Regions from separate parts of the Vreelandella indica genome, predicted to be linked through region 2. Evidence: predicted binding sites of a transcription regulator. Region 2 holds the regulator's gene; each other region holds the start of a gene.

Region 1 (7,903 bases), on a different contig from region 2:
GCTGCCCCGTGTCATAGGGAGTTAGGCGGATGACCATAGTGATGCAGCGCTTACACCTCACTCACCCATTACACTTTGTTATTGGCTTAACGCTTTGGAGTGCTTGGTTTGTAACAGTTTACGGTGGCCATGCTGTGGCCTGTGAAGTCATGCCCCCTGACCCAGAACAGGGTGTTTTTACCCTCGTTAATGCGTTGTTGCTTATGGTCAGTCTTGCCGCCGTTGCGCTATTAGCCGCGTTAACGGTGGGGTGTTACCGCATGAGCAAACGTCATGCCGGGCGGCTGCGCTTTAATGCACGGGTTTCTGCCGGGCTCTATCTCTTTTCTACCTTCGGCGTATTGTTTGCAGCGATGCCCATCATCGGTATTCCGCCTTGCCTGTGAGCGGTATGACTGACACTAACGCAGACAAGCTCTATACCCTTCACGGCATGTGGTGTACCAGTTGCGCGTTGGCCGTGGAAGGCTCCCTCAAACGGAGTGCTGGTGTGCGCGACGTTAGCGTGCATTATCCCAGCGCCACGCTCTGTATAAGCGGCACGCCAGCCGCGATTCAGCTCTCAGGGCTTGCCTCAAAGGTCAAGCGACTAGGCTACCGGCTGACGGAACTTGAGCCGGTGGGCGATGCCCATGCGCGACTGGAAGAGGAGAGCCGCTACCTCACCCTTAGGCTGATGGTGGGTTCGCTATTTGGCATGTGGACCATGCTTGCCTCAGTTCTGATCTACGCATCCGCCTTGCCCAATGAACAGGTCGAGCAGGTAGTGGCATGGGTGTCGGGTGCTTTTTCACTTCCCGTGGTGCTGTTTGCGGGCGTGCCGTTTTACCGAGCGGGATGGCGTACATTGCTCGCCAAACGCCCTGGAATGGATGTGCTCGTCAGCCTTGGTGTATTTGGCGCAGTACTCGTCTCGCTTGGGCTTTTATGGCGCGGTTCATCGGAAGTATATTTCGATACGGCGGTGATGCTGATTGTGCTGTTACTGGTTGGGCGGTTAGTGGAAACGCTGTGCCGTCACCGTGGGTTAAAAGCGCTGGACGCATTGGCGCTACCGAACGCGAACATAACCGTTTGGCAACATGAACGATGGGAAACACTCCCCGCCGATGAAGTGGCCGTAGGAATACGCGTTGAGTTAGCGCCAGGTGAGCTGGTAGCGCTTGATGGCATCCTGGAAGCGCCTGGTTGGATCGATACTGCCTCGTTGACCGGTGAAAGCCTGCCGCGCCACTTTCATACAGGTCAGAAGGTCTACGCAGGCTACCGCTACCTGGGTGCAACGCCGCTGGTAATGCAGGTAAGCGCCGGCGTAGGCAAGCGCCGGTTAGACCGTCTATGTGACGAAATGCGCCGCTATCAGGCCAAAAAGGGCGAGCTACAGAAGCTTGCTGACCGCTTTGCCGCTTGGCTAAGCCCCTTAGCACTTGTGCTCGCACTGCTGACGCTGCCTGCTGCGCTGTTATTCGGAACAGGCTGGGAAGAGGCCTTTGTGCGGGCACTTTCCGTGCTGGTGGTGGCATGCCCCTGTGCTGTGGGGCTTGCCGTGCCATTGGCAAGCCTTGCCGGTGGCGGTCAGGCCATGCAGCAAGGTATTGCGCTCCGCGACCCGGCAGCGCTTGAAACCTTGGCGCGCATTCGCTCGGTAGCACTGGATAAAACCGGCACCTTAACGACCGGCAATCATTCCGTGCTGCATTGGCAGGCGCGGGAGGGCGTTAATAAGCATACTGTGCGGCGCAAATTAAGCGCCGCCGTCGTTGGAAGCGAACATCCGCTAGCGCAGGCGTTAACCCACTGGTCGGATGATCAACGTGATCAGCACCCTGAGCAGAATACGGAACAGAATATAGAAGTAAATGAATCGCCTGGGGAAGGGCGCCGAGTGCAGCTAAATAGCGGCGAGTGGCTAACGCTAGGCAGCGCTAATTGGCTAACTCGTCAGCAGATTGTGGTGCCATTTCAAGCTGAAGACCCCGCGCTGACGTTTGCTTCTCAAGTGATGTTGGCTGACGAAGCGGGCTGGCTGGCCACGTTCTATCTGGCTGATCAACCTGTGGAGGATGCCGCTCCAAGCGTGAAGCGCCTGCTCGCATCAGGTTATGTGGTGGCGATGATTAGTGGCGACCGGCAGGGAGCCGTTAGCTGGCTGGGTGAGCAGATAGGGCTTGCCCGAGAAGCTTGCTATGCCCAGCGTTCGCCTGAAGCCAAAGCGAGGCTGTTGCAGGCGCTACCATCGCCAACGCTCTACGTGGGTGATGGCTTGAATGATACGTTGAGCTTGGCCGCGGCTGATGTGGGTATTGCCCCGCTAAGTGCCAGCGAAGCCGCCCGTGAAGGGGCTTCTGCACAGCTCATGACGCCGGGAATGGGTGGTGTAGTGCAACTGCTTAGCATTGCTACACGCACCCGGCGCATCATGGTGCAGAATCTGTTCTTCTCGGCACTTTATAATACGCTGGCACTAGGGCTGGTAGCTGTGATGGCCATTCCACCCCTGGTCGCGGTACTCGCCATGGCGGCAAGTTCGCTGAGTGTCACGCTCAATGCCGCACGGTTAGCGTGGGCCGAGCCGGAGGAAAACGATCAGAGGGTTCCAGAATAGCCGAGTGCCTGTTTAAGCCGCTCGGCATTCGTTTCCACCCAACGTGGGTCAATCGCCCCCCAGTCACGTATCTGGTAGCGGCCAATGTTGTGGCGCTCGCCTTCATCTTTCGTAAATACGCACTCGATATCTAATTCGGCAAGGGAGGCGATCGTATCCTGGGCGGTACGCCGTGGCATGCCGGTGGCCTCAATGAGTGCAGGCACGCTGGCAGCGCCATGTTCGATAAGATGGGCCACGTATAAACGTCGGTAAAAACTCGATTTCGTTTTGCTAAGCGCGGACATGAGGCTTCCTTAACAGCAAATTGATTAATGCGCTGCTTAGCTTAAAGGAATAAGTCGCCCTGCGCCCGTGGTGGGCGGAAATCCCGCGTGTTCAAGCCCTGCTCGGTGCGATCCTGCATGTTCCACTGGCGGCTGGCGCGCGCAAAGCGCTGGGCAATTAGATCGGCAAAGACACCTTCCCCGCGAAAGCGCTTACCAAACTTGGCATCATAGGCCTTACCGCCCCGGCACTGGCGCATAAGACTCATCACTTTGGCGGCGCGTTCTGGATAGTGAGCTTCCAACCACGCTTCAAACAGCGGTGCCACTTCATAAGGTAAGCGCAGCAACATCCAAGCCGCCGTTCGTGCGCCTGCTCGGCTGGCGGCTTCGAGTAGTTTTTCGATTTCATGATCAGTCAGCCCTGGAATAACCGGCGAAATCAATGTGCCGACTGGGACTCCCGCGGTATTAAGTTCACGAATAGCCCGTAAGCGCGCCTGAGGCGACGCCGCCCGTGGTTCTAGCGTGCGCTTTAAATTGGCGTCCAGGCTGGTCAAGCTAACAAACACACGCACCAGGCGATGCTCTGCCATCTCTGCCAATAGTTCTAGATCGCGTAGCACCAGCGTACTTTTAGTTACCAGCGTTACCGGATGGCGGCACTCCAACAGCAACTCCAGCAAGCGGCGTGTGGTTTTATAAGTAGCCTCTAACGGCTGGTAGCAATCGGTGTTGCCGGAAAGGTTGATCGGACGGCACACATAGTTGGGGTGGCAGAGCTCCTCTGTTAACCGTTCCACCAACCCGCTGCGGGCAATCAACTTGGTCTCAAAATCCAGCCCTGGCGATAAATCCCAGTAAGCGTGGGAGGGGCGTGCGTAGCAGTAAACGCAGCCATGTTCACAACCACGATAAGGGTTCAGTGAGCGGTCAAATGGCAAGTCCGGTGATTTATTCCACGACAGTGCGCTCTTGCTCACTTCCTCTCGCACTTCGGTGGCGATGGTCGTAGAGGCTTCCTCACGCCACCAACCGTCGTCTTCCACCACGCTATGGCTAGGTGCAAAACGGTTGTGCGGGTCGTACGTTGCCCCGCGGCCTTTACGCACGGCTGAAACACTCGATGTTTGATCGGGGATCGTCATTTGCCACCTCTGACCTGTATAACTAACTATATGGCTATTTATACAGTATATGGCGTTTGGGCAAAGGCGCAAGAAAACGCTTAGCGGCTTAAATAGCAAATTCGGGGATACAAACGCGTCTTTATTTCATACGCTTAAAGAACCCGTTGTTGCCAGCATGGAAAGAGGCGATTTGACCTATGGAACTGCAACCACATTTTGCATTAATGGCATCCTACAACCAGTGGATGAATGCCAAGGTATATGACGCCGCTAGCAAGCTAAGTGCGGCTGAGCTTATAGAGGATAGAGGCGCTTTCTTTGGCTCTATTTTTGGCACCTTGAACCATATCGTTGTCGCCGACACGATTTGGCTTAAGCGGTTTGCGGCTCATCCTTCTTCAGCCGCCACACTGGCGGTAATGGAGCCGCTGCCCACGCCAACGCATCTCAATCAACGCCTGTTTGATGATATGCAAGGCCTAAGCGCGCATCGCCATTGGCTGGATAGCGTGATTATTAACTGGGTAGCCGCGCTGACCGATGATGATCTGGATACGCTACTGAGTTACCACAACACCAAAGGCGTGGCTTCAACCAGAAGTTACTCGCGCCTTATTAACCACTTTTTTAATCACCAAACCCACCACCGCGGGCAGGTATCTACCTTGCTCTCGCAAGCCGGTATAGATATTGGCGTCACTGATCTGCTGGCGTTGATTCCGGATGAGACGTAAGGAAGTAAGTTCACATATAAGAGCCTACTAGATTCAGTACTGCCAATTATTAAAGCTGAAAGAACCAAGAACGGAAAACGCCTTGACGTACTCAAGCCAAGGCGCAGTTTTATAAAGATTTACCAACCTATCCGTTCAACGTTTCTTTCGTGCTGGCTTCTTCTCGGCACTGGCCAGTGCGCTTTCCTTTTCGCCGCTGCCGCCATTTGGGAAGTGCGCCCGCACCAACTCCAGCAGGCCTTGAGTGGAGGCGTCAAAGTCAGCGGCGTTAGTGTCGATACGTTCGCTGATTTCACCGGCGATACGTTTGCCGAGCTGAACGCCCCATTGGTCAAAGGAGTTGATGTTCCAGATGACGCCTTGGACAAATACCTTGTGCTCATAAAGCGCGATGAGTGCCCCCAGGTTTTTTGGCGTTAGCTCGTCCAGCAATAGCGTGCTGGAGGGGCGGTTGCCGGGGCAGCTGTAGGGGTCATGTTGGCTTAGCTCTTTGCTGTCCCCCTGGCTGCCTTCCATAAAGGCGTTGGCCTGGGCGAGCATATTGGTCAGTAGCGCGAAGTGGTGGTCTTCTACGCCGGGTTCGGGTTTGAGTGAGGCAATAAAATCAATCGGCACGTAGCGGGTGCCCTGGTGCAGTAGCTGGAAGAAAGCGTGCTGGCCGTTGGAGCCAGTTTGGCCCCACACAATCGGGCCGGTTTTGTAGTTCACCGGGTGGCCAAAAATATCCACCGACTTACCGTTAGACTCCATATCAAGCTGCTGCAGGAAAGAGGGCAACTGATTCAGCGCTTGATCGTAGGGCACGATGGCTTGGGTTTCGGCACCAATAAAGTTGATGTACCAAATACCAATCAGCGCCATCAGCACCGGCATGTTCTGAGAGAAGGGTGCGTTGATGAAATGGTTGTCCATCTCGTGCGCGCCTTCCAGCAGCTCGATAAAGCCTTCGAAACCGATTGAAAGCGCAATCGGCAGCCCGATGGACGACCACATGGAGTAGCGACCCCCCACCCAGGCCCAGAATTCGAACACATTCTCTTCGCGAATGCCGAACTCCATGGCCGCTTTGCGGTTGGTGGAGGCGGCAATGAAGTGCGCGCCCACATCGGCGTCTTCGCCAGCGTTCTCCAGGAACCAGCGCCGTGCGGTTTTGGCGTTTAGCAGCGTCTCCTGGGTAGAAAAGGTCTTGGTAGAGACGATAAACAACGTAGTCGCCGGGTCGAGGCGCGAAAGCACCTTCTGGATATGGGTGCCGTCTACGTTGGAAACGAAGTGGAAGTGCAGTTCCGGGTGGCGGTATTTGAGCAGTGCGCGCACCGCCATGTTAGGGCCAAGATCCGAGCCGCCAATACCGATATTGACCACATCTTTAATACGTTTGCCGCTGTAGCCTTTCCACTCGCCATTGCGCACCGCTTCAGAGAACAGCTTGATCTGCTCGCGGGTGCGGGTGATCTCGGGCATGACGTCTTCGCCGTCTACATACACCGGCTCATCGCCTAAGTGACGCAGGGCGGTGTGCAGTACCGGGCGGTTTTCCGTAACGTTGATAATATCCCCGGAGAACATTTGTGCCCGGCGCTGTACCAGTGCGGAGTGGTCGGCTAGCTCAATCAACTTGGTAAGCACTTCATCGGAGACATGGTGCTTGGAGTAGTCAAGAAACAGACCGCCCACCCGAAGGCTCATTTTCTCAAAGCGCTGAGGATCATTGGTGAAGTAGTCACGAATACGGTCATTAGCGGTTTTGTCGCGTAGGCGGTCAAGCGCCTGCCAGGTGACACTACGAGTGAGCTGAAACATAGGGCGATCCGTTTGTTATTAAGTGAATGTAGTAACCAGAACCGAATGGCAAACTAAACGTGGCGTTATGTAAAAATACTACATAAAAAGCGGCGAGGAGTAGAAGGCATTTATGACTAGTATGACTAGACTTGCATTAACTGCGTAAAGCTACGTATTTGTGTGGGCAGGCAATCGTGCCTGCCCACACAGGGTAGGGTCAGCCGTTAGGTAGCCACCGCTACTTGAGCCGCGCCGCGTTTGATAAACGCATAGCCTAACCCGGTAACCAGTGAGCCCGCTATAATAGCGCCCAGGTAGAGCAGCGCCGGGGTAATGGCGTTGGGGATCAGCAGTACGAAGATACCGCCATGGGGCGCCATTAGCTTCGCACCCACCAGCATCGAGAGCGCGCCGGTGAGTGCCCCGCCCGCGATACAGGCCGGAATGACCCGCAGCGGATCTTTCGCCGCAAAGGGGATCGCGCCTTCACTGATAAAGCAGAGGCCCAGCACGAATGAGGCTTTACCCGCTTCGCGCTCCGGTGCCGAGAACTTGTTGCGCGCGACGAAGCTGGCAATCCCCATACCAATGGCAGGTACCATACCCGCCGCCATAATCGCCGCCATGGGGCCGTACGTTTCTGAGGCGAGCAGGCCCACGCCAAAGGTGTACGCGGCTTTGTTGACCGGGCCACCCAGGTCAAAGCACATCATTGCACCCAGCAGAATACCCAGCAGTACCGCATTGGTGGAGCCCATGGATTCCAGGAAGTTGGTGAGGGCGCTAAGCAGTGCCGCGACCGGTTCCCCAATCACGTAGATCATTGTCAGGCCGGTAACCAAGCTGGCGACCAGCGGAATGATCAGAATCGGCTTCAGAGATTCAACGCTGGAGGGCAGTTTGACATAGCGAGTAACCGCCAGCGCCACATAGCCCGCCAGGAAGCCAGCCAAGATACCGCCGATAAAGCCGGAGCCGATATTGGACGCCAGCATGCCGCCAATCATACCCGGTGCGATGCCGGGGCGATCGGCAATAGAGTAAGCGATATAACCTGCCAGTACCGGAATCATCAGCGCAAAGGCGGTGCCACCACCGATTTGCATTAGTGCAGCGGCCAGGGTGCCTTCCTGCTCAAACGCTTCAATGCCAAACACAAAAGAGAGTGCAATCAGCAGGCCCCCCGCCACGACCATCGGCAGCATAAAGGAAACGCCGGTGAGCAGGTGCTTATAAACGCCTTTCTCTTTGACGCTCTTATTGTCGCTAGCGGTCTTGGCCGAACCGCTATTTTCCAGTGCCGCGTTTTCCAGCGCGGCTTCAATGGTGGGGCGCGGCTTTTTCAGCGCGTTGCCGGTAGACGTGCGGTAGATGCGCTTGCCT
Region 2 (7,903 bases):
CCATTAAAAAAGAGGCGGTGATTCTAGACGATCGTCTAGCGGTGTCAAAACAGATTAGTCAAACGACTGACGACCGCCGTGCAGCCAAACGGGGGTACCTGGTAACGCTAACGAAAAGATATAGAGCAAATCACTATTGCGTAAACGAATACATCCGTGGGATGCAGCAACGCCCATGGGCTGATCAGGTGGCGTACCATGAAGATAAATATAGCGACGCTGTGAATCGACCTGTCCACCACGGTTCACGCCTTTTTCTAATCCGCATAGCCACAGGATGCGGGTCAAAATCCAATCCCGCTTCGGATATGCTTCAGCTAGCGCAGGAGAAAATTCCTCACCCGTCCAGCGACGACCACGGAATACCGCATTATCAGGCATCCCGCTGCCAATCGCGGCTCTTATATAGTGCCAACCATGGGGTGTTTTGCCACTACCATTGTGCTCACCAATGCCCGCGAGGCCAGACGATATCTCACACTCATGCAGCACCTTAGGCCCTCGCCAACAGCGTAGCTGCTGCTGTGTGGTATCGATTTCCAACCAGATGTCCTCTACAGGGGGAAGCTCAGCGAGCTTGGGCGTTCGCATATTTTCCTTCTTCAAGTGCTGGGGGCAACGGTGCATTCATGGCAGCCACCACTACTGGGCGCAACCGCCTAACCAAATCCCGCACGGTGACCTGCTCTTGATAATCCTTTTCAGCGATATCGCGCAGTGCATCAAGGCCTGAAAGCGTAAAAATCACCGTACCAAGCATAAAGTGTAGCCGCCAAAAGCGTTCCGCGTCAGGCAAGTCGGGCGTGGCTTGACGCACTAACTCGGTGAAGCGGGTAAACACATCACCATACTCTTGCTGAATATGACGCCTAAGATGCCCCTGCGCTTGGCTATAGGCAAGGCCCAGCAAGCGCATAAACACCTTTAAACTGTTGCGCTCGGCAGGCACAGCCAGCACGGTGGTCGCCATGGTTTCGAGTAGCGTTTCCAACGGAATAACGCGCCCTGCATGCTGGGCTTCAAGTTCATCAAGCGCAGTATGAAAACGCTGGGTGAACGGGTCCAGATAGCGTGAAAACACGGCCTGAATTAAGGCTTTTTTGGAACCAAAATGGTAATTCACCGCCGCTAAATTGACGCGCGCTTTGCTAGTGATGTTGCGCAGCGATGTTTCAGCAAAACCTCGCTCAGCAAACAGCACTTCCGCGGTGTCGAGTATTCGAGTTACCGTATCAGATTGAGCCATGCCGCTCTCCGGGGAAACGAGTGTTTAAAACATAGCAAAATACTATGCCATATCGCTGGTGGGCTCAACGCTTGATTTTCTGATGAAATATGGCTGTCTATATGAGTAGAAGCTTAGTTTAAAACGATTAGGAAAAATTCGGGGGCCTTTCTAGAGAGGGGGTTGACAAGACATGTACTGGACAGAGGAACATACTGTATACTTAACCACTTACCGATTAAGTCGACATTTAATTTGTTACTGTCTATTCACTATTTTTGGAGTCTGGTATGTCGCGTCCGCTAACCGCTCGCCAACAGCACGTATTTGATTTTATTGTTAAGACCATGGGCGAATTTGGCTACCCTCCGACCCGTGCTGAAATTGCGAAAGCACTGGGGTTCCGCTCACCTAACGCCGCGGAAGAGCACCTGCGCGCGCTTGAGCGTAAAGGCGCTATTCGCATTATTCGCAATACGTCACGCGGTATTCGCCTACCCAATCAAGAGCCCCAGGAGTTAGTAGACATCACCGCAAGCGCGTTACCCGCTGCCAATATTGAAGCCTCGCCTGCTGGCCTACCGGTGATTGGCGAAGTAGCCGCCGGGAGCCCTATCCTAGCTGCTGAGCATATTGACCGTTATTGCCCTCTGCCAGCCGAGTACTTCACTCCTAAAGCCGATTATTTGCTGCGTGTGCGAGGCCTTTCGATGAAGGATATCGGTATTTTAGAAGGTGATTTATTGGCAGTTCACCGTACCGAGCGGGTGCGCGATGGCCAGATTGTCGTTGCGCGCCTGGATGATGAAGTAACCGTTAAGCGCTTCAAACGTCAGGGCCACCAAGTAACGCTATTTGCGGAAAATGCAGACTTTGCGCCGATTGAAATCGATCTGCGTTCACAGTCACTCGACATCGAAGGTGTCGGCGTTGGCGTCATTCGTGGCGGTAATGGCCAAGCACTGGGCTAACCACCGTCATTACTGCATGTCGATATAGCGGTGGTCATTAAAGGTGGCCACCCAGTTAGGATGATAGACCAGCAGAATACTCAGCAGCATCCCGGTAATAAACGCCTCTGAAGGCATTAGTAGAGGTAAGAAGCGTGCATACTCCTGGGCAAGATAGATAGCGTTAGGGTCTGTGCCTGCCACGATAATCAGCAGCACGGCAGCCAGCCCTGCCCCTAATGTTGCCAACGCCGCCCCAAAAAACCCACAGGCAAATAAAAACACCATCAGGTTATCCGGCAGGCGGCGATCTACCAGCCGCCACACTGTGCCAATAATGGCAGCCGGAACAATGCCCGTTACCAGTACATTCGCCCCCAGTAGCGTCCACTCATTGCGGCCGATAATTACCATTGCCACATTAATGAGTATATTGCTGATCAGCGCTAATGGCGCTTTAAACACGAGTGTCATCAATACCGTAAAGACGAGATGCAGCGTTAGCCAGTCGACCGCCTGAGCGCGTAGCTGCCACATCAGCGCCACTGCCAGCGTTGCGCCTAACCAACGGTGCTGAAGAGCAGCGTCTTCCAGTAGCACTTGCCAGGGCCGCCGCCAAAGAGCCCACACCACTACGCCTAACGAGAGTAGCGAGGTGAATATCAGCGCCCAGGGCGCCAGTACACTTTGTGCGAACGACATAGCGGCTTCTCACATTATCGAGCGTTAGCTAAACACCACGGTCTTGTTGCCATGCACTAAAACCCGATCCTCAAGATGCCAGCGTAAACCGCGTGCGAGAACGGCTTTTTCAACATCACGCCCAAAGCGGACTAGATCGGTTGGGGTATGGCAGTGGCTAACGCGATGAATATCCTGTTCGATAATCGGGCCCGCGTCGAGTTCCTCGGTAACATAGTGGCAGGTGGCGCCAATCAGCTTCACTCCGCGCTGATATGCCTGGTGGTAGGGCTTCGCCCCAGCGAAAGAGGGTAAAAAACTGTGATGAATATTAATCACCCGCCCTGCATAGCGTGCGCACAGGTCAGGCGGCAGAATTTGCATATAACGCGCCAGCACGACGCAATCAGCACGTGCACTATCGATTTCTGCTTGCACCTTGGCAAATGACACTTGCTTGTTATCGGGGTCGACTGGCACATAGTGATAAGGAATGCCGTACCATTCGGTCAATGAACGCATATCGTCATGGTTGGAAATGACGCCAACAATATCGCAATCCAACTCACCCGCCTGCCAGCGATAAAGCAAATCTACCAAGCAGTGTGACTCTCTAGAGACCATCAATACCACCCGGCGGCGCTGCTGCGTATCCACCAATGACCACTGCATATCGAATTCGATTGCCACCGGCTCGAACGCTGAACGTAGCGCTTCTACCGACATCCCCACTGAATCCGCCAAGATTTCGTAACGCATAAAAAAACAGCCCGTTTCTAAATCAGAATGCTGGCTGGCTTCAGTGATAGACCCCCCTTGCTTAGCAATAAAGCTTGATACTCGGGCCACAATACCTACCCGATCAGGGCAGGACACAACTAAACGATAATAATGGGACATGTGAGCGACTCTTGACCTATTTCTAAGGTAATTATGACAAACCAACGGCTTAGGTTGCATAGTGTATCGGAAGGCCAAGGATGATTGTTAGCCGCCCCTGCCTTCCCGTATAGTTGAGTCACTACTTTTTAGGCTTTTCATAACTGATGCACTCTTCACGCGTTCAAATTCGTCCCCGTCGTCGTCCTCCGCTGCGCATGTTGCCGCTGGGGGGATGCGGTGAGATTGGCATGAATCTAACGCTCTACGGCTACGATGATCACTGGATTGTCGTCGACTGCGGCATGATGATTCGCCAGGATCTCCCCAACTCACCGCTACAAGTGCCTAATTTTGATACACCAAAAGCATTAGGGATAGCCCCGAAAGCACTATTTATTACCCACGGCCATGAAGACCACATTGGCGCCGTCGCTTGGCTCTGGCCGATGTGGAATTGTCCTATTTATGCCACGCCATTAGCCGCGGGGCTGTTACGCCTTAAATTTGCTGAACATCAACTTAGCAGCGCTGCGATTCATGTCATCGAACCAGGTGAGGCACTTGAAAGCGGGCCGTTTACGCTGCGCTACTTGTCGTTGACGCATTCAATACCCGAAAGCTGTGCCATTATGATGATGGCTGGTGGTTATCGCGTTTTACATACTGGTGACTGGAAACTTGATCCTGAGCCGCTTATCGGTTCACCGGTAAGCGCGGCGCAGTTTAGAGCGCTGGCCCCGGTCGATTTAGTTGTCGGCGATTCCACCAACGCCCCCATGCCAGGCCACTCCGGCAGCGAGGGTGATGTGGCGAGAGCATTGGTAAAAACCCTCGCCAACTGTCAGGGCCGTGTGGTGGTCTCTTGCTTTGCCAGTAACCTTGCGCGGGTATTAGCTATCGGGCGCGCAGCGCATCAGTGTGGCCGTCGCATCAGCTTAATGGGGCGCTCAATGGAGCGAATGGTTAGCGTTGCGCGTGGGCTTGGCTATATGGATGACTTACCGCCGCTGGTACCCAATCACGACCTGGGGTACCTCCCCCCGGATGAAGTGGTCATTATCGCCACCGGCAGCCAGGGTGAGGCCCGTGCCGCGCTTCAGCGCCTTGCTCAGGGCCGCCACCCCTTTGTGGATCTTCAGCCCGGCGATAATGTCATTTTCTCGGCTAAAGCCATTCCAGGCAACGAACGCCCTATTGAACAGCTAAAAAAACGTTTAGCGCAGTTAGGTGTTCGTATTTACGACGAAATCAACCATCCCGAGTTACATGCTACTGGGCACCCCGCTCATGATGAGTTAATCAAACTCTATCAATGGATTAAGCCGAAGCACCTGATGCCTGTCCACGGCGAAGCAAGGCATCAGCAGGCGCATCAGGCAATTGCCCGTCAATTAGAGATCAGTGCGCCGTTGTCGCCAGTTAATGGCGATTTAATCAGCTTTGATAACCAAGGGCTGCGCTGCGAGGCACGCTATCCCCAGCCGCCCTGCATCGTCAGCCAAAACAGCGTGGTTCCTCACCCAGGGTTGGAAGTAAAAGACGCCAGTACGGCACGTCGTGGCAGTTTGTACCTAGCACTGCCGGTGACCGCGACTGATACGGGCTGGGCGCGCATTGGACGTTTGATGCTGGATGCGACGGGTGCCAGCCCGCTGGATGAAGATAGCTTTAGTGATTGGCTGGATGATCAGCTTGATGAGATTGCCGCCGACACACTGGCCGACCTTCGCCAAGCATTGCAGCCTCGCTTGGTACACTGGCTGGCGGAGCATATGCAGCACCTGCCCGATGTGCATCTTCAAATTATGGCCGCCGAAATGCCAGAAGCCCTTACCCTGGAAAATGCTGCCAATCGTTAGTGGTGCATCATTGCGGAGTAGCAAGACGTGGCAAACTCACTCCCAGCGTGCCGCGTCTTGTTGGTCAGAGTGGCGTTCTTTGACCCAATATTCTCCCCGAGTGGAGTGCTCTTTCTTCCAAAAAGGCGCCTGGGTTTTTAAAAAATCCATAATAAAATCGCAGGCTTCAAATGCCTCTCGGCGGTGAGCACTAGCTACAAGCACCCGCACGATGGGGTCGCCAGGGCCCAGATAACCAACGCGATGAATTATCCGCACCGCTTGTAGCGACCAACGCTGCCACGCCTGCTCGCCAATCTCCGTTAGCGTGCGCTCGGTCATACCGGGGTAATGCTCCAGTGTTAACCCCGTAACATCGGGCGTCTCGTTGAAATCACGCACCAGTCCGGTAAAGCTCACCACCGCGCCAATATCGCTGCGCCCGACTAATGCATCGCTATAGCCGTAGTCCATCGAGAATGGCGCTGCTTGAACCGCTACTTTAATATCCAACGTTAACCCCCTGTGACCGGTGGGAAAAACGCCACTTCGTCATCATCGGTCACTAGCGCATCATCGTTTGCCATTACCTGATTAATGGCACATAACGTGCGCTGATCAGTAAGCAGTTTAAACCGATCATCGCGCTCGGCCAGCGCTGCCTTTAAACCACTGATATCGCGGCTAGCAAGCTGGTCCAGCCCAACAGTCGCCTCGCTTTCTCCTACCCGCTCGCGCAGTTCAGCCAGAAATTTAACCCGCACGCAGGGGGAAGGACAGCGCTCACCCAGGCTTACTTCTCCTGAGGTGCCTTCGCCCGTCACGATAGGCGACTGCCTATTCACACGCTGATAATCCCCGCGTTGGCCGCCCTGCTTGCTGTCGAGCTGGATCGCTTCAATATGCATGCCCTTATCGACCGCTTTGCACATATCGTAGAGGGTTAAGCAGGCGACTGAAACGGCTGTAAGCGCCTCCATCTCAACACCGGTGCGACCATTTAAACGACACAGCGACGTTACATGCACACAGGACTCGGCCATGTCGATCTCGAATTCAACCGACACCTTTGATAGCGCCAATGCATGGCAGAGTGGAATCAATTCATGAGTGCGTTTTGCAGCCTGAATGCCCGCGATACGGGCGGTGGCGAGGACATCTCCTTTCGGCAATCCCCCTTCGCTGAGCAATGTCAGCGTTTCAGGCAGCATTACAATGCGCCCCGAGGCGACGGCTTCGCGGCGCGTTTCTTGTTTATCGCCGACATCCACCATGTTGGCTTCGCCCCGGGTATTGAGGTGGGTTAGATGCATGCTGGTCACCTTTCCTTTTTTGAAGCCACAGTTTGGTTTTTTGCGTTTATCCAGGTCACTATCCAGCGCGCGATTGCGTCGCTGTCATCAAGATTTAACTGCGCTACGCAAGAAGTTAAATCAATTGGCGATGGCGCGCTTAATGCAACCGCCTCGACCCATGGGTCGGTCAAAATTGCCGAGTCCCCTACGCCATCGCGATAAAGCACCAGCTTAGGGATCGGCCAAGCTTTAAAGCCTTCGACAATCACTAGGTCGGGATGGTGCGGCACCATCATGGTTATTAAGCTGGCTAAATCGGGTTCTTCCTGGTCGGGCGTTTCCTGCATCAGCGCAAATCGTTGCCGTGAAGCGACTAGAACAGGGGCCGCGCCCGCACTACGCAGTTTATAGCTATCCTTTCCAGGCTGGTCGACTTCAAACGAGTGATGAGCATGCTTAATCACGGCTACTTTCAAACCATACGCAGCTAATAGAGGCAGCAGCTTCTCTAACAGTGTCGTTTTGCCGGTACCGCTCCAGGCAGCAATCCCTAGAATGGGGAAGGATGCGGTTAGTTCGTTACTCATACAGCCTACCCCCCTACTTGCCATTCATACGATGCTTACAGCGTTAAAGTGGATGACTTTACTCGCCCTCTTGCGCCTTGGGTAATAGCCAGTTCAACGCAATACCTACCAGTGCAGCCAAGCTCACGCCTTGCAGGGTAAATTGACCGCTCCCGAACTGCATACCACCTATTCCGAATACCAGTATGAGCGAGACCACTACTAAGTTGCGAGGTGCCGTCAGCGACTGCCCTGCTCGCACTAGCGTGTTCATACCAACGACCGCAATAGAACCAAACAGCAATGTCATAATCCCCCCCATGACCGGGCCGGGTATAGTCTGCAGCAGCGCACCAAGCTTAGACACAAACGCCAGCACAATGGCAAAAATCGCAGCAACAATCATGTACTTGGGGTTAAATGCCCGAGTCAGCGTTACCGCCCCCGTGACTTCCGAGTAGGTTGT
Region 3 (7,903 bases), on a different contig from region 2:
AGCGAGCCAACGGTTTAAGTTGCATAATCAGACTCCTTGCCTGAAAACTAAAAATTTCGATATTAATCAATGATGTTGATCAATTTAAGAAGGGTGACCAAGCTGGGTCACGTACATCGCCTTGTGCTGATGGCAGTCTAAAAGATGAGCGGCCATCGGCAGAAACAGCACTTAGCACCCCACTATTACCCTGTTGGGTAGCGAAGATTACCATGGTCCCGTTCGGCGCAACACTAGGAGATTCATCTCTTGTTGATTCACTTAATATTACTAAGCGGTCGCCGCTCAAATCTTGTCTTGCCACTTGATAACCGCGGCTAGAGCGGTGGATCAAGAATATCTGTTCGCCGTCTGGAGAGAAGCGCCCACGGGCGTTGTAATTACCTGTAAACGTCAAGCGTTCGGCTTCGCCACCGCCCATCGAGTACTGGTAAAGCTGGGGGCCACCACTGCGATCAGAGGTAAACAGCAAGCTACGACCATCAGGTGCCCAAGCGGGCTCAGTGTCAATGCTGTTGTTATTGGTAATACGCTCTACGGAGCGGTTAGCCACATCCATGGTATAAATTTCTGGCTGGCCGTCTTTGGAGAGAGACATCGCGATACGGCGGCCATCTGGTGACCAGGCTGGCGCGCCATTGATACCATCAAATGACGTTGCTTTTATCCGCTGGCCCGTTGCTACATCCTGAATGTAGATAGCTGGGCGCTCAGTTTCAAACGAGACATAAGCAAGCTTAGTGCCATCCGGTGACCATGCGGGCGACATAATGGGTTCGTCAGAGGTCAATACCTGTTCACTGCGACGTCCATCGGCGTCGGCAACGTACAGGCCGAACTGCATATTGTCTCCAATACCTTGTGCGGTGACATAGGCAATTTTAGTTGAAAACGCACCACGAATATCAGTAATCGCTTCAAAGATTTGGTCACTGATATAGTGAGCGGCGCCGCGCAGGTCATTGCCTCTCACCGTCACGGTTTCACCAATCATCCGCCGCTGACCGCTAATATCCATGAGCTCAAACTGTATTTCAAAACCGCCGTTGGTCTGTTCTGCGCTACCTACGACTAAGTAACGTACGTCTAATGAACGCCAAGTATCGAATTGAACATCGTCAGATTGATTGGGCTGTTCAAACATCGCGCTACGCTCTAGCGGATCAAAATAGCCACTACGCTCAAGGTCATCTTGGACAATCTGCGCAACATCTTCGGGCATTCCGTCTGAACCTGCGAACGGTACTACGCCGATAGGCAGCGCTTGATCGCTACCTCGCGTGATTTCAATGGTTAAATTGGCACTCGCTACACTGCTGACTAGCAGCAGCACACAGAACAACCACACTTTGCTCAAGCTTTGCATCAGCGAACATCCCCCGGGGTAAATCGCAGATTAAACTGACGTAAATTACGCTGCTGATCGGCTGGCAAATCTCTCAATTCACCAAACGGTGCAGCATGTTCCACGGCCTGCATCACAGACCGGTCAAAAGCACTATCGCCGCTGGATGTCACGATCGATGTTGCCAATACTTCTCCAGACGGTCCTAGCCTCACTTGTAGGGTAGCACTCATCGAATCACTTGCACCGGCAGGAATCAACCACGCCTGCTCAACAGCGCGACGGACAATATTGATAAAGCTATTGGCTGCCTGCTCAGCCTGCTGAGCATTGGCCGCGGCTTCTGCCTCACCCGCCAGCTGTCGTTGCATGGCCTCCTCTGCTGCTTCTGCGGCTTGGCGTTGGCGCTCCGCTTCGGCTTCGCGGCGCTGCTGCTCTTCCGCTTCGCGTTGACGCTGAGCTTCTGCCTCGCGCTCTCGTTGAGCCGCCTCCTCTTCACGAAGACGCTCTTCTTCTGCTTCACGTTGACGCTCGGCTTCTGCTTCTTCCTGGCGCTGTTGTTCTGCCGCTTCACGCTCACGCTCACGTTCGGCTTCTTCCGCTTCGCGGCGCTGCTGTTCCTCTGCTTCACGCTGGCGTTCAGCTTCGGCCTCTTCCTGGCGTTGCTGCTCGGCAGCCTCTTGCTGGCGGCGCGCCTCTTCGACTTCACGTTGACGCTCAGCAGCGGCTTCCGCCTCGGCCTCACGTTCGGCAGCTTCAGCGGCTTGTTGCTCAGCCTGCTCTGCCACTTCTTGAGCCCGGCGCGCTGCCTCTGCTTCAGCTGCCTCGCGCGCGGCTTCTAATGCTTGCGCTTCCTCTTCGGCTGCCTGCTGGGCAGCTTCTGCTTCGGCCGCTTGCTGTTCGGCAGCGGCTTGCTGTTCACTGGCCGACGGCTCTTCTGGTGCATCGGGCTCAGTAGGCGCTTCAGCCGGTGCATTCATCGCCGCTTGTTGTTCCGTTGCCTGCTGAGCCTGATCGGTAAACGTTTCCGTACTCACCAGCGTCGCCTGAACAATCGAAGAGCTATCGGGCTCCGCGTTGCGGGTCGGCAAACTGATTAAGCTAAACACGACAATCGCAACGTGCACGGCTATCGCCAGAACAGTCGGCCACTTATAGCCGACATCTTGAGGATCACGTGGTGAATTTACTGCCATGTGCGCGCTGCCCTTACCCATCTTGCGGCGGCTCAGAAAGCAGCCCCACGTTAGCCACACCAGCGCCTTGTAACGTGCTCATCAAGACAACAATTTGTCCATAGGCCACATTGCGGTCACCACGCACCATTACTGGCGTGCCGGGGCGTCGCTCTAAGATCGTGGTTACCCGCGCGGCCATCTCGTCCAGCGAGACTGAGTTGGAGTCTTCCCCCAACGTGATGAAATACGCACCCTCGCTATCAACCGAAATGACAATGGGGTCATTATCTTCCTGCGTCTCTATAGGTTGAGAGGTGACTTGTGGCAATTCAACTTGTACGCCCTGGGTTAACATGGGCGCCGTAATCATAAACACAACGAGTAGTACCAGCATGACGTCAATGAAAGGGACCACATTGATCTCCGCCATTGGTTTGCCTTTACCACTGCGATTGAAAGGTCCTTGCATGGCTGTCTCCCTTAACCCGCGCTTGGCTTGCCATCACGACCTTGTAAATTACGGTGCAGGATAGCGTGGAACTCCTCGGCAAAATCTTCATATTTGCCGAGTAAGCGAGAAGATGTATTGGACAGTCGATTATAAAAAATCACCGCTGGGATAGCCGCAAACAGACCCATAGCCGTTGCGATCAATGCTTCCGCAATCCAGGGAGCAACCGTTGCGAGCGTCGCTTGTTGGGTCAGTGACAGTGCTTGGAATGACCCCATGATGCCCCATACGGTACCGAAAAGACCGATATAGGGGCTGGCAGAAGCAACCGTCGCCAGAAACACCAGATGTTGGGTTAGACGATCTTCTTCACGCGACCAGGCAACGCGCATGCTGCGTTGCACGCCTTCCAATACGGTATCTGCATCCCGGGTTTTAGGCATTAAGCGGTTAAACTCGCGAAACCCTGCTTGAAAAATATGCTCGGCACCATGGCGTGGATCATCAGCGGGAATTTCACGGTAGAGTTCATTTAAGTCGACACCCGACCAAAAAGACTCCTCAAACTGGTTGTACTCTTGCTTGGCACGACGCATTGCAATACTACGCTGGAAAATCACCACCCAAGAGAGGATCGACCCCACCAACAGTAGCAACATAACCAGCTGCACCACGGTGCTGGCATTCATTATTAAGTGGGGAATGGACATGGTGTTATCGTTCACAGGTGCCCTCATCAATCTATTAGGGTCGGTATTGCCGACGCAGTGAATGACCTCTTGGTTAAGAGGCCCGTATCAAACTATTAAGCGATTCTGGCCATGCTTTAGGTCGCATATGCTCGACGCTCAAGCAGGCTATCTCGACTGTCGCTGAGCAGAGGAGTTCCTCATTACGCCAAACTTGCTGTTCAAATGTCATTCGACAGCGCCCAATGTCGGTGACATGAGTACTAATCTCCAGCATGTCATCGAGGCAAGCCGGTTTAGCATAGTGACAGGCCAAGCGGTATACCACTAGCTGTGTGCCTTCGTCTAGCAGCGTTTGCTGATTTAGCTCCAATTGGCGCAGCCATTCGCTACGCGCCCGCTCCATAAACTTCAAGTAGTTAACGTAGTAGACAATGCCGCCTGCGTCAGTATCTTCCATATAAACACGCAGCGGCAGACGATAACGATTGTTAGCCAAATCACTCACGGACGGCGCTCCCCTTCCATGTCGGTCGCCTGCTCGTGGGGCACACGTTCAAAGTGCAGCCACGCCTGACGAGTGACGACGCGCCCGCGTGGCGTGCGCATTATCAAGCCCTGCTGAATCAGATAGGGCTCAATGACATCCTCGATCGTATCGCGCTCTTCACTGATAGCAGCTGATAGCGAATCAATCCCCACCGGCCCACCATCGAATTTATCGATCATGGCCAGCAGTAACCGCCTATCCATATGGTCCAGGCCGTGGTGATCAACATTGAGCATATTGAGTGCGGCATCGGCCATGGCGACATCCACAACGCCGTTACCTTTCATCTCTGCGTAATCACGTACACGCCGTAGCAGCCGGTTAGCGATTCGCGGCGTTCCACGCGAGCGGCGGGCAACTTCAATCGCCCCTTCTTGGCTGGTTTCTACACCCAGCAATCGCGCTGAGCGAGAAACAATTTCGGTCAGCTCTTCGAGGTTATAAAACTCGAGCCGCTGGACGATCCCAAACCGGTCACGAAGCGGAGAGGTCAATAAACCGGCCCGGGTGGTTGCCCCCACCAGCGTAAAGCGGGGAAGATCCAGCTTAATAGAACGTGCCGCGGGCCCTTCGCCAATCATAATATCCAGTTGGAAATCTTCCATGGCGGGGTAAAGCACTTCCTCGACCACCGGCGACAAACGGTGAATTTCATCGATAAAAAGCACATCGCCAGGCTCAAGATTGGTCAGCATGGCAGCGAGATCCCCCGCCCGCTCCAACACCGGGCCAGAGGTCGACTTCATTCCGACCCCCATCTCGGTGGCAATAATATGCGCGAGTGTCGTTTTACCTAACCCAGGCGGACCAAATACCAACGTGTGGTCCAGGCTCTCTTCACGCAGCCGTGCAGCGCCAATAAAGATTTCCAACTGCTCGCGGACACGCGGCTGGCCAATATAGTCATCCAGCCGCTTAGGGCGAATTGCATAATCAATACGCACCTCCCCCTGTTCGGGCTCAGCGGCGATCAGCCGATCGTGTTCTAGCATAAGTGCTCTTCTTAATAACGATTACAAAATGACAGTGTCGAATTGACGTTTTCTAATGCGAGCTCGCTTAGCCACTCATGCGTTGGGTGAGCGCGGCTTTAATCAGTGCCTCAGTGGACTGATTAGGGTCAATGTCGGCAAGCATTTTCGATGCCTCAGTCAGCTTGTACCCCAAGCTTACTAAGGCGGCTTCTGCATCGGCAAGGCTATCACGGGCGGATGCTCGGCCATTAGTTGCCTCTAGAAGCAGTAGTGCGTTACTGCCATCTTCCCATTCGGGGAAGCGGTCACGCATTTCGATAATCAGCCGCTCGGCGGTTTTCTTGCCCACCCCCGGAAGTGTTGTCAGCGCCTTGCTGTCATCATCACGCACACAGCGCATAAAGGCGTCTTCATCCATACCTGATAAAATCGCTAACGCCAGCTTGGGCCCCACCCCATTGACTTTGATCAGCGCGCGGAAAAGCGCTCGTTCATGCTCTCTACCAAACCCATATAACAAATGGGCATCGTCACGAATTGTTAGATGAGTAAATAATGAAACGCTTTCACCGACGGCAGGCAGTGCTACCAGCGTATTCATCGAGGTTTCCAGCTCATAGCCTACACCATGAACGTCGATCACAATCCAGGGAGGTTGCTTTGCCAGTAACTGGCCACTTAGACGTCCAATCATAAAGTCGCTCGCACAGGTGTTGAAATAATAAAACAAGAGGGTGAAAACAGACATTTACTATAAAGCGACTCTGTACAGGTGACCAGTAGTTCAGCCACACGCAGAGCAACCGCTACAGCCGCCAGCGACCGGTAGAGCGACGACGGGCCCGTGTTGGCGCGGCGGGTAGGCCATGGCTGCTAAAGACAGAACCACTAAAGGCATGCGTTAATGCAATTGCTAGCGCATCCGCCGCATCAGCCTGGGGAGTAGCGGAAAGCTGCAAAATAGCGGTCACCATATGCTGGACTTGCTCTTTGTCCGCGCCGCCCTGGCCTGTCACCGCCTGTTTAATCTGCCGCGCGGCGTATTCGGCAAGGCTCAATCCATGATTGGCCATGCAGACAAGCGCCGCACCCCGCGCCTGGCCTAGCTTGAGCGCCGAATCAGGGTTTTTGGCCATAAACACGCGCTCAATAGCCACTTGGTTGGGCCGATGCAACCCGACGACTTCGCTAAGACCGGCATAAATCTGTGCCAGCCGTTGTTCTAGCGCCCCTTCCGCCGTGCGAATACAACCACTTGCCACGTAGCAGGGCTTCACACCGACCACGTCAATTACCCCATACCCTGTCACGCGTGACCCTGGGTCAATACCCAGGATACGGACAGGATTAGCAGGCTTTTTCTCATCCATGTCGTCGAAACTCGTTGGGGCTTTATACAAAAACACCGACGCCGGGGCGTCGGTGTTAGGCACTTAACCAGCCACGTTATTCGGTGGCTGCTTCCGGCTTGGCCTTCTGGCGTAGACGGATGTTTAAATCTTTTAACTGTTCAGGACTGACTTCGCCTGGGGCATTCGTCATTAAGCAAGCAGCGCTTTGGGTTTTCGGGAAGGCGATGACTTCACGAATAGTCTTAGCACCCACCATCAGCATGACGAGGCGGTCCAAACCAAAGGCTAAGCCACCATGAGGCGGCGCGCCGTACTGAAGCGCATCCAGCAAGAAGCCAAATTTTTCTTGAGCTTCTTCTTCACCTATGCCGAGGATCTCGAACACAGTGCTCTGCATGGTTTGGTCGTGGATACGAATAGAGCCGCCGCCCAATTCGGTACCGTTGAGCACCATATCGTAAGCGCGCGAAAGTGCGCTCGCTGGGTCGGCCTTTAGCTCTTCCGGGCTGCAAGAAGGCGCGGTAAAGGGGTGGTGAAGCGGGCTAAGGCGGCCATTGTCGTCAGCTTCAAACATTGGGAAGTCGACGACCCACAGCGGTGCCCATTCCTGAGTGTAGAGCTCAAGGTCAGCGCCCAGCTTGACGCGCAGCGCGCCAATGGCTTCGTTGACGATACGGGTCTTATCCGCACCAAAGAAGATGATATCGCCATCTTCAGCGCCTACCCGATCGAGCAACTCTTCAACGATATTTTCCATGAACTTAACGATCGGCGACTGCAGACCGTCAAGCCCTTTAGCGCGCTCGTTGACCTTGATCCACGCCAAACCCTTGGCACCGTAGATGCCGACAAACTTGGTGTATTCGTCGATCTCTTTACGCGACAGCTTAGCGCCACCGGGTACTTTCAGCGCCGCGACACGACCATCATCAGCGCTGGCGGGGCCAGAGAAGACTTTAAAATCGACTTGCTGCATCAGGTCGTCGACATTGGTCAATTCTAGCGGAATACGTAGATCCGGCTTATCAGAGCCGAAACGATCCATCGCTTCCTGCCAGGTCATACGCGGGAATTCAGGCAATTCAGCGTTAAGCACATCTTGGAACAGTTGACGAATCATGGATTCAGTAATGCCCATGATGTCGTTCTCTTCCACGAACGACGCTTCAATATCAATCTGAGTGAACTCAGGCTGACGGTCGGCGCGCAGATCTTCATCGCGGAAGCACTTGGCGATTTGGTAATAGCGGTCAAAACCGGCCACCATCAACAGCTGCTTAAAGAGCTGTGGTGACTGGGGAAGCGCAAAGAAACTTCCCGCGTGAGTGCGGCTTGGCACTAGGTAATCGCGGGCCCCTTCAGGC
Region 4 (7,903 bases), on a different contig from region 2:
ATGCGCTACGTTTCGCCGATGCCGCCATGATGCTCGAAAATGGTCGCTTGATTGCCTGCGGCCCCACCGCCGAAGTGATTACCCCTGCGCTGCTACGTCAGGTTTATCGGGTATCTGCACGTATTGAGTCCTGCTCGAAAGGCCAACCGCAGCTTATCGTCGAAGCAGCCATTTAAGCCGCCGCCCTTCCATTGCCGCTAGCGCCACCCCGGATAACATGAGCGGTAGCGCTAGCAGGAAGCCGCTGGAGACCGGTATTCCAAACAGCACCCAATCGGCGAGCACGGGCCACACCAGGGCAATATATTCAAAAGGCGCCAAGCGCGACGCCTCGGCATAGCGCAACGCTAATGTCATCGCAATGTGCGCTGCGCCGCCAAATAGGCCCGATAACACCAGCAGCGAAAACTCCACCCGGTTAAGCGCTGCCCAGCCCAATGGCATCGTTGCCAGCCCAGCCAGCGCTGCTACCACAATAAAGTAGAATGCAATTGATGCTGCCGTTTCAGTTCGCGAAATACGTCTGACGGTCAGTAGCGCCCCAGCAGTTAATAGCGCACCCAGCGCCCCAAGCGCGTACCCGGTTATGTGGCCATTGCTTGAACTAGCGCCCAGCCCAGGCAAAATCAGCACAGCGACACCAGCAAGCGCCAATACTATGCCGCCCGCACGATAAAGTGAGCAACGCTCTCTTAAGAGCAGCACACCCCCTATCGCCATAAAAACCGGCGTTAGCTGTGCAAGCAGCGTCGCCTCGGCAACCGGCAACAGTGCCACCGCCGCAAAAGAGGCAAACATGGCCGCCGCCCCCAGCCCGGAACGGAGCGCATGCCCCAACGGGCGCCGCGTCGCCAACCCCCGAGGAAACTCCCGACGCACCAGAAGAAACACGACGATAGGCAGCAGCGCAAACAGCGAACGGTAAAACACCGACTGCCCCACCGGCACTTCGTCACTGACTGCCTTAATACACACCAGCATGCCGGTAAAAAGCAGGCCAGACAGTACCCGCAGCAAAATGCCCATGGTGGGCTTTTCTTCAAGGTGATCCATTGTGCGCAGCATTTCCTAAACAGCAAAAACCCCCGGGCGAACCGAGGGTCTTTGAATCAAACATCTAACTTACTACCATCATCTCAGCTTTACGGCTTCATATCTTCAAAGAAGCTCTTCACACTGTCGAAGAAACCGGTCTTCTTCGGTGAGTGGCTATGGCTGTTGCTGCCGTCGAAGCTCTCTTGGAGCTTGCGCAGTAGGTCGCGCTGCTCGTCGTTGAGCTTGACGGGTGTCTCGACCACTACCTTGCATAGCAAGTCGCCGGGCATACCACCACGCACTGGCTTCACGCCTTTACCACGTAGGCGGAACAGCTTGCCGGTTTGCGTTTCCGGCGGAATCTTCAGCTTTACGCGGCCATCTAGCGTCGGCACTTCAAGCTCGCCACCTAGCGCTGCGTCGACGAAGTTGATGGGCACGTCACACTGCAGATGTTTACCGTCACGCTGGAAGATGTGGTGCGGCTTGATAGCCACCTGCACGTACAGATCCCCAGGCGGGCCACCGTTCACGCCGCTTTCGCCTTCGCCATTCAAACGAATACGATCACCAGTATCTACACCAGGCGGAATCTTAACGGACAGCGTGCGCGTCTCACGTACGCGCCCTTCGCCATTACACTTATGGCACGGCACTTTAATGTGCTGACCAGAGCCATGACAGGTGGGGCACGTTTGCTGCACGGCGAAGAAGCCCTGCTGCATACGCACTTGACCGTGACCGTGGCAGGTAGGGCAGGTCTCTTTAGATGAGCCCGGCTCCGCACCACCGCCATCGCAACGGTCACACTCGATATGCCGCGGTACGCGGATATCGACTGTGGTGCCTGAAACGGCGTTTTCCAGATCCAGCTCTAGGTTATAGCGCAGGTCGGAACCGCGCGCCGGGGCGTTGGGGCCACGACGGCGACCACCACCTCCGCCAAAAATATCGCCAAACACATCGCCGAAAATGTCGCTGAAATCACCAGCGCCTGCGCCGCCGAAACCACCGCCGCCGCCTTGGCCATCAACGCCCGCATGGCCGAACTGGTCATAAGCTGCGCGTTTCTCGCCATCGCTAAGCACTTCATACGCTTCGGACACTTCACGGAATTTTTCCGCTGAGGTGTTATCGTCCGGGTTTCGATCAGGGTGGAATTTTTGCGCCAGACGGCGATAGGCCTTCTTGATCTCTTTCTGATCGGCCCCTTTTTCGACACCCAGGACTTCGTAATAATCGCGTTTGGACATAGGGCCCTACGCCTCCTGGTTAGCTACGCACTTAACAGAAACTTATCTCGTGCGCTTTGGCTGCGGAAACAGCAACGCGGGAGTAAGCTCCCGCGTCACCGCTTTCCTTGGCAGAAAGAGGTTATTACTGCTTTTTCTGATCGTCGTTGACTTCTTCGTACTCGGCGTCAACCACGTCATCTTCCGGCTTGGAACCTGTGCTTTCGGTACCTTCACCGCCCTCTTGCTGAGCCGCTTCTGCCTGCTCGGCGTACATCTTCTGGGCTAGCTGGCCAGAGGCTTCGGTCAATGCATCCAGTTTCTTCTGAATGTTATCGACGTCGTCACCTTTAACCGCCTCTTCCAACTCGCTGATGGCCGTTTCAATCGCCTGCTTCTCGTCGTCAGTCGCTTTGTCGCCAGCTTCTTCCACCGTTTTGCGCGTGGCGTGAATCATGCCGTCAGCTTGGTTACGCAGCTGAACCAGCTCTTCGAACTTTTTATCTTCTTCGGCGTGAGCTTCGGCATCGCGCACCATTTGCTCGACTTCTTCCTCGGAAAGACCGCTAGAGGCCTTGATGACGATGGACTGCTCTTTACCGGTGGCCTTGTCTTTCGCCGACACGTTCAGAATACCGTTGGCATCCAAGTCAAAAGCGACTTCGATCTGCGGCACGCCGCGCGGTGCGGGCGGAATGTCAGCAAGATCAAAACGACCCAGCGACTTATTCTGCGACACTTGCTTGCGCTCACCCTGCACGGCGTGAATGGTCACTGCCGTTTGGTTGTCATCCGCCGTTGAGAAGGTTTGTGTCTTCTTCGTCGGAATGGTGGTGTTCTTTTCAATCAGCGGCGTCATCACGCCACCCAGGGTTTCGATACCCAAGGTAAGCGGGGTAACGTCGAGAAGCAGAACGTCTTTAACGTCGCCACCCAGTACGCCGCCCTGAATCGCGGCACCCACGGCAACCGCTTCATCCGGGTTAACGTCTTTACGTGCTTCTTTACCGAAGAAGTCAGCGGCTTTCTTCTGCACCATCGGCATACGTGTCTGGCCACCGACCAGGATCACTTCGTCGATTTCAGACGCGGACAAGCCAGCATCTTTCAGTGCCATTTTGCACGGATCGAGCGAGCGCTGTACCAGGTCTTCTACCAGCGACTCCAGCTTGGCGCGTGTCACCTTAACGTTAAGGTGTTTCGGGCCAGTGTTGTCGGCGGTGATGTAAGGCAGGTTCACGTCGGTCTGCTGGGCGCTTGAAAGTTCAATTTTGGCTTTCTCAGCGGCTTCTTTCAGACGCTGCATGGCCAGATTGTCGCCAGACAGGTCAATACCGCTGTCAGACTTGAACTGGTCTACCAGGTAGTTGATCAGCGCCAAGTCAAAGTCTTCGCCGCCCAAGAAGGTGTCGCCGTTAGTGGCCAACACTTCAAACTGGGTTTCGCCGTCAACGTCAGCAATTTCGATGATAGAGATATCGAAGGTACCGCCACCCAGGTCGTAGACCGCGATGGTTTTGTCGCCGCGCGATTTGTCCATACCGTAGGCCAGTGCGGCAGCGGTCGGCTCATTGATGATGCGCTTAACGTCTAGACCCGCGATGCGGCCGGCATCTTTCGTCGCCTGACGCTGGCTGTCGTTGAAGTAGGCCGGTACGGTAATAACGGCTTCGGTGACCGTTTCGCCCAGGTAGTCTTCGGCGGTCTTCTTCATTTTCTTCAGCACTTCCGCGCTTACCTGCGGCGGTGCCATCTTTTTGCCTTTCACTTCAACCCAAGCATCACCGTTGTCCGCTTCGGTGATTTTGTACGGCACCATTTTGATGTCTTTCTGGACAACGTCGTCTTTAAAGCGACGGCCAATAAGGCGCTTAATGGCGTACAGAGTGTTTTCTGGGTTAGTCACCGCTTGGCGTTTTGCCGCCTGACCGACCAGCGTTTCACCATCATCGGTATAAGCGATGATTGAAGGCGTCGTACGACCACCCTCGGCATTTTCAATTACTTTAGCGCTGTCACCATCAAGCACGGCCACACAAGAGTTAGTGGTGCCCAGGTCGATACCAATTATACGTCCCATAGCAATACCTCGAATTCGGTTGTTACAAAACTGAAAATTTAGCTTTTAAAGCTTGTCTGCGGGTTTCCCCGCGGGGTTGCCCTTTATTTGGGGGCCGCCGCTGACATTTCAAGGGCTTTTTTATCACACACTTTTTTCACTTCTGTGCCGCCAGTGGCTTAATCGACTTTTTTACTGACAACCACCATGGCCGGGCGCACTAAGCGTCCATTAAGCAAATAGCCTTTCTGCATAACGTCCATCACGGTGTTGGGATCGAGATCCGGGTTAGGCACCATGGTCATGGCTTCGTGCACCTGCGGGTCGAAGGGCTCACCGTGGGGCTCAATGCTTTCCACACCGAACTTGTTGAGTACATCCACCTGCATTTTCAAGGTCATGGAAACGCCTTCACGATGCACTTCCGATGCACCCTCTTCCATGGTCTCAAGCGCTTTTTCCAAGCTATCAACGACCGGCAGCAGCTCTTTAACGAACTTCTCCAGGGCAAACTTGCGGGCTTTTTCGGCTTCTTGCTCGGCGCGGCGACGCACGTTTTGCGCTTCCGCAGCGGCGCGCAGGGCTTGATCCTTGGCTTCGGCTAAGCTCTGCTCTAATTCACCTACCTGAGCGGCCAGCATTTCTGCTTCAGGATTATCGACACTGCCTTCTAACGACTCTTCGTCATTGATCAATCCTTCCAGCTCGCCTTCCATCAAGCGCTCTTCGGCGGCCTGCTCTTCCGCTTGCTCGGCGCCATCTGCTTCTTGCTCGTGGCGGGCTAGCTCGTCATCCATCGGTGTTTGCGGTTCTTTCGCCATGTTGTGCTCCTATTAAGTAGGGCGCTGCCACGCGGGCGGCGCGCAAAGAAGTAAGCTGTTAGTTACTAGCCTTAACTGATCATGCACGCTATATGGGGGCCATAAATTCCATCTCAAGAGGTGCATTGAAGTGAGTTATTAACTACTGTATAAATCAACAACTATTGGATAAGTATCCAGCTTCTGTGCTGTACCGCCTCAGGAGGCGCCATGCTTACTCAGCTAGCCATTCAAGATTTCGCTATTGTTGACCATCTAGAGCTCGACCTAACCGGCGGCATGACCGCGATTACCGGGGAAACTGGCGCGGGCAAATCGATCCTGTTAGGTGCCCTTGGGCTCTGCCTGGGCGAGCGCGCCGACGCCGGAAGCGTGCGACATGGCCGCGAGCGTACGGATCTCTCCGCGCGTTTCGACATTCAGCACCTGCCCGCCGCCGTCGAGTGGCTAACGGCGCGGGAACTCCCTGCTGAGGAGTGCTTGCTGCGCCGCGTGGTGACCGCCAACGGCCGCTCCAAAGCGTGGATTAACGGCCACCCCGCAACTATTTCAGACCTGAAATCACTGGGCGAGCAGTTAATCCAGATTCATGGTCAGCACGCCCACCACGCCCTGATGCGCGAGGAGACCCACCTTTCTCTGCTGGACGATTACGCGGGCCTAAACGATGGCACCACTCAATTAGCCGAAACGTTTCGCGAGTGGCGCAATGCGCGCCGTCAGCTGAAAAAGCTAAGCGAAGAAGGCAGTGAGGTAGAAGCCAAACGGCAGTTGCTGCGTTATCAGGTAGAAGAGCTGGATCAGCTCGGCCTGGCGGAGGGCGAGCTGGCGACGCTGGAGGAAGAGCAACATACGCTCGCCCACGCAGAAGAAACTCTGCGCGAGACCCAGTTTGCTGCCGACTGCTGTGCCAGTGATGAAGGCGGTGCACTCTCTTTACTCAACCAAGCCTTCGCTCACTTAAGCGCGCTGCCAGGTAGTGACAAAGGCACCCTGGCGAACACGCTTGCCATGCTGAGTGATGCGCGAATTCAGGTTGAAGAGGCCTCTAGCGAACTCAACCGACTCGCTAGCATCACTGAATTAGACCCCGAGCGGCTCGCCTGGGTTGAAGAGCGCATGACCGATGTCCACCGGATTGCCCGTAAGCATCACGTTGCCCCAGAAGAACTATGCGCCCTGCATACTGATCTACAACGAGAAGTCGCGCAGTTAGAAGAGGGTGGCAATGACCTGGAGGCACTGAGTGCGCGAGTCGTTGAGCTACGCGAAAGTTACCGCCAGGAAGCGAAAAAAATCAGCGAGAGCCGCCAAAAAGCCGCGCTTCGTTTAGGCAAGGAAGTGCAGCAACAGCTGGGCTTTTTGGCCATGGGCAAAGCCCGCTTTGAAGTAGAGGTCACCGCGAAAGAGGCGCCATCCCCTGAAGGCCTTGATCGTGTGCAATTTTTGATCAGTGCCAACCCCGGCCAGCCTGCGCGGCCATTGACCAAAGTCGCCTCCGGCGGCGAACTGTCGCGGATTAGCCTGGCCATTCAAGTGGTCGCGGCGACACACTCAACGGTGCCAAGCCTAGTGTTTGACGAAGTAGATGTAGGCATTTCGGGCGCGACCGCAGAAATCGTTGGTCAATTACTCCGCAAGCTAGGTGAAAATGGTCAGGTAATGACGGTAACTCACCTACCGCAAGTGGCGGCCCAGGCGCATCAGCACCTGCATATCGAGAAACAGGCGAAACGCGACACCACGCTGACCCAGATGGCACTACTTGATGAACAGGGGCGCATCAGCGAACTGGCGCGGATGCTGGGCGGCGTGACGCTCTCTGACCAAACTCTCGCTCATGCCCGTGAAATGCTGCACGCAAGTCAGCGCCCACCGCACTGATTAGAAAAGCATCGAACGGGACGTTATACGCGGCAAAATAAAACGCCCCTCATTACCTGACAAATTCCATTGATGGCGAATTTAAACAGGTAATGCAGGGGCGCTCATATTTTCGAGCCGCGAGCAGTGTCTATCCACGAACATTATTTCTTGTTCGTTGGCCCGCTGTCTTGGCGGGTCACATCGGAGCCACGCGGACGAACATAAAGCACTAGCGCATGATCCACTAACTCGTAGCCATGCTCTTCAGCGATCTCTTGCTGACGACGCTCAATGATTTCATCAACAAACTCAATGATTTCACCGCTTTCCAGGCACACCATATGATCATGGTGATCCTCTTGGGTCATCTCAAATACTGCGTGGCCACCGTCGAAATTATGACGAATAACCAACCCTGCCGACTCGAATTGAGTCAATACACGGTATACAGTTGCCAGGCCAACATCTTCGCCCGCATCAATCAGTGTTTTATACACTTCTTCCGCGCTAAGGTGGTGCTGACCCGAAACATTTTCGAGAATCTGAAGTATCTTGACGCGCGGCAGGGTCACTTTCAGACCGGCTTTGCGCAATTCATGGTTCTGATCGGCCATGGTCGCTCTTCGCAGTAACAGGTTAGGTCGGGTATGATCAACCGAAACCACGATAGTGAAGAATAGGCCCAAATGCAAAAATTGACTCGAATCATCACGCTTTCCGTTGCCCTGACCGTTGTTAGTGGCTGCAGCTACGTTGGCGTGTACAAGCGCGATATTCCCCAAGGCAACCTGGTCACTCAGGAGATGGTGAGCCAACTTCAGCCCGGCATGACTCAAGAGCAGGTTACTTACGTGATGGGCAGGCCGCTGTTAGAAGCGCCCTTTGATGCC

The links. The regulator LexA, encoded in region 2, represses DNA repair genes until DNA is damaged. The targets are predictions, from matches to a motif close to TACTGTNTANNTANACAGTA.
Region 1: the regulator LexA is predicted to act here: its motif matches at 4,048-4,067, upstream of V8L71_RS13390 (PA0069 family radical SAM protein).
Region 3: the regulator LexA is predicted to act here: its motif matches at 5,950-5,969, upstream of ruvA (Holliday junction branch migration protein RuvA).
Region 4: the regulator LexA is predicted to act here: its motif matches at 5,291-5,310, upstream of recN (DNA repair protein RecN).

What each region holds. Positions count from the first base shown of each region.
Region 1 covers NZ_JBANSO010000018.1:43,707-51,609, forward strand. The annotation lists gene ctaD (cytochrome c oxidase subunit I) at 1-25, shown strand, start outside; gene V8L71_RS13375 (hypothetical protein) at 30-386, shown strand; gene V8L71_RS13380 (heavy metal translocating P-type ATPase) at 392-2,605, shown strand; gene V8L71_RS13385 (winged helix-turn-helix domain-containing protein) at 2,587-2,892, opposite strand; gene V8L71_RS13390 (PA0069 family radical SAM protein) at 2,934-4,019, opposite strand; gene V8L71_RS13395 (DinB family protein) at 4,199-4,735, shown strand; gene pgi (glucose-6-phosphate isomerase) at 4,871-6,538, opposite strand; gene V8L71_RS13405 (PTS fructose-like transporter subunit IIB) at 6,745-7,903, opposite strand, start outside.
Region 2 covers NZ_JBANSO010000017.1:53,076-60,978, reverse strand. The annotation lists gene V8L71_RS12980 (L,D-transpeptidase) at 55-591, opposite strand; gene V8L71_RS12975 (TetR/AcrR family transcriptional regulator) at 569-1,246, opposite strand; gene lexA (transcriptional repressor LexA) at 1,516-2,196, shown strand; gene V8L71_RS12965 (energy-coupling factor ABC transporter permease) at 2,206-2,877, opposite strand; gene purU (formyltetrahydrofolate deformylase) at 2,902-3,756, opposite strand; gene V8L71_RS12955 (ribonuclease J) at 3,987-5,597, shown strand; gene moaE (molybdopterin synthase catalytic subunit MoaE) at 5,634-6,089, opposite strand; gene moaC (cyclic pyranopterin monophosphate synthase MoaC) at 6,092-6,889, opposite strand; gene mobB (molybdopterin-guanine dinucleotide biosynthesis protein B) at 6,895-7,458, opposite strand; gene V8L71_RS12935 (uracil-xanthine permease family protein) at 7,517-7,903, opposite strand, start outside.
Region 3 covers NZ_JBANSO010000002.1:94,536-102,438, forward strand. The annotation lists gene pal (peptidoglycan-associated lipoprotein Pal) at 1-25, opposite strand, end outside; gene tolB (Tol-Pal system beta propeller repeat protein TolB) at 80-1,366, opposite strand; gene tolA (cell envelope integrity protein TolA) at 1,366-2,541, opposite strand; gene tolR (protein TolR) at 2,555-2,992, opposite strand; gene tolQ (protein TolQ) at 3,004-3,699, opposite strand; gene ybgC (tol-pal system-associated acyl-CoA thioesterase) at 3,758-4,171, opposite strand; gene ruvB (Holliday junction branch migration DNA helicase RuvB) at 4,168-5,205, opposite strand; gene ruvA (Holliday junction branch migration protein RuvA) at 5,273-5,881, opposite strand; gene ruvC (crossover junction endodeoxyribonuclease RuvC) at 5,994-6,557, opposite strand; gene aspS (aspartate--tRNA ligase) at 6,634-7,903, opposite strand, start outside.
Region 4 covers NZ_JBANSO010000024.1:12,842-20,744, reverse strand. The annotation lists gene V8L71_RS15770 (ABC transporter ATP-binding protein) at 1-176, shown strand, start outside; gene V8L71_RS15765 (DMT family transporter) at 154-1,053, opposite strand; gene dnaJ (molecular chaperone DnaJ) at 1,143-2,288, opposite strand; gene dnaK (molecular chaperone DnaK) at 2,413-4,347, opposite strand; gene grpE (nucleotide exchange factor GrpE) at 4,506-5,147, opposite strand; gene recN (DNA repair protein RecN) at 5,358-7,031, shown strand; gene fur (ferric iron uptake transcriptional regulator) at 7,175-7,627, opposite strand; gene bamE (outer membrane protein assembly factor BamE) at 7,700-7,903, shown strand, end outside.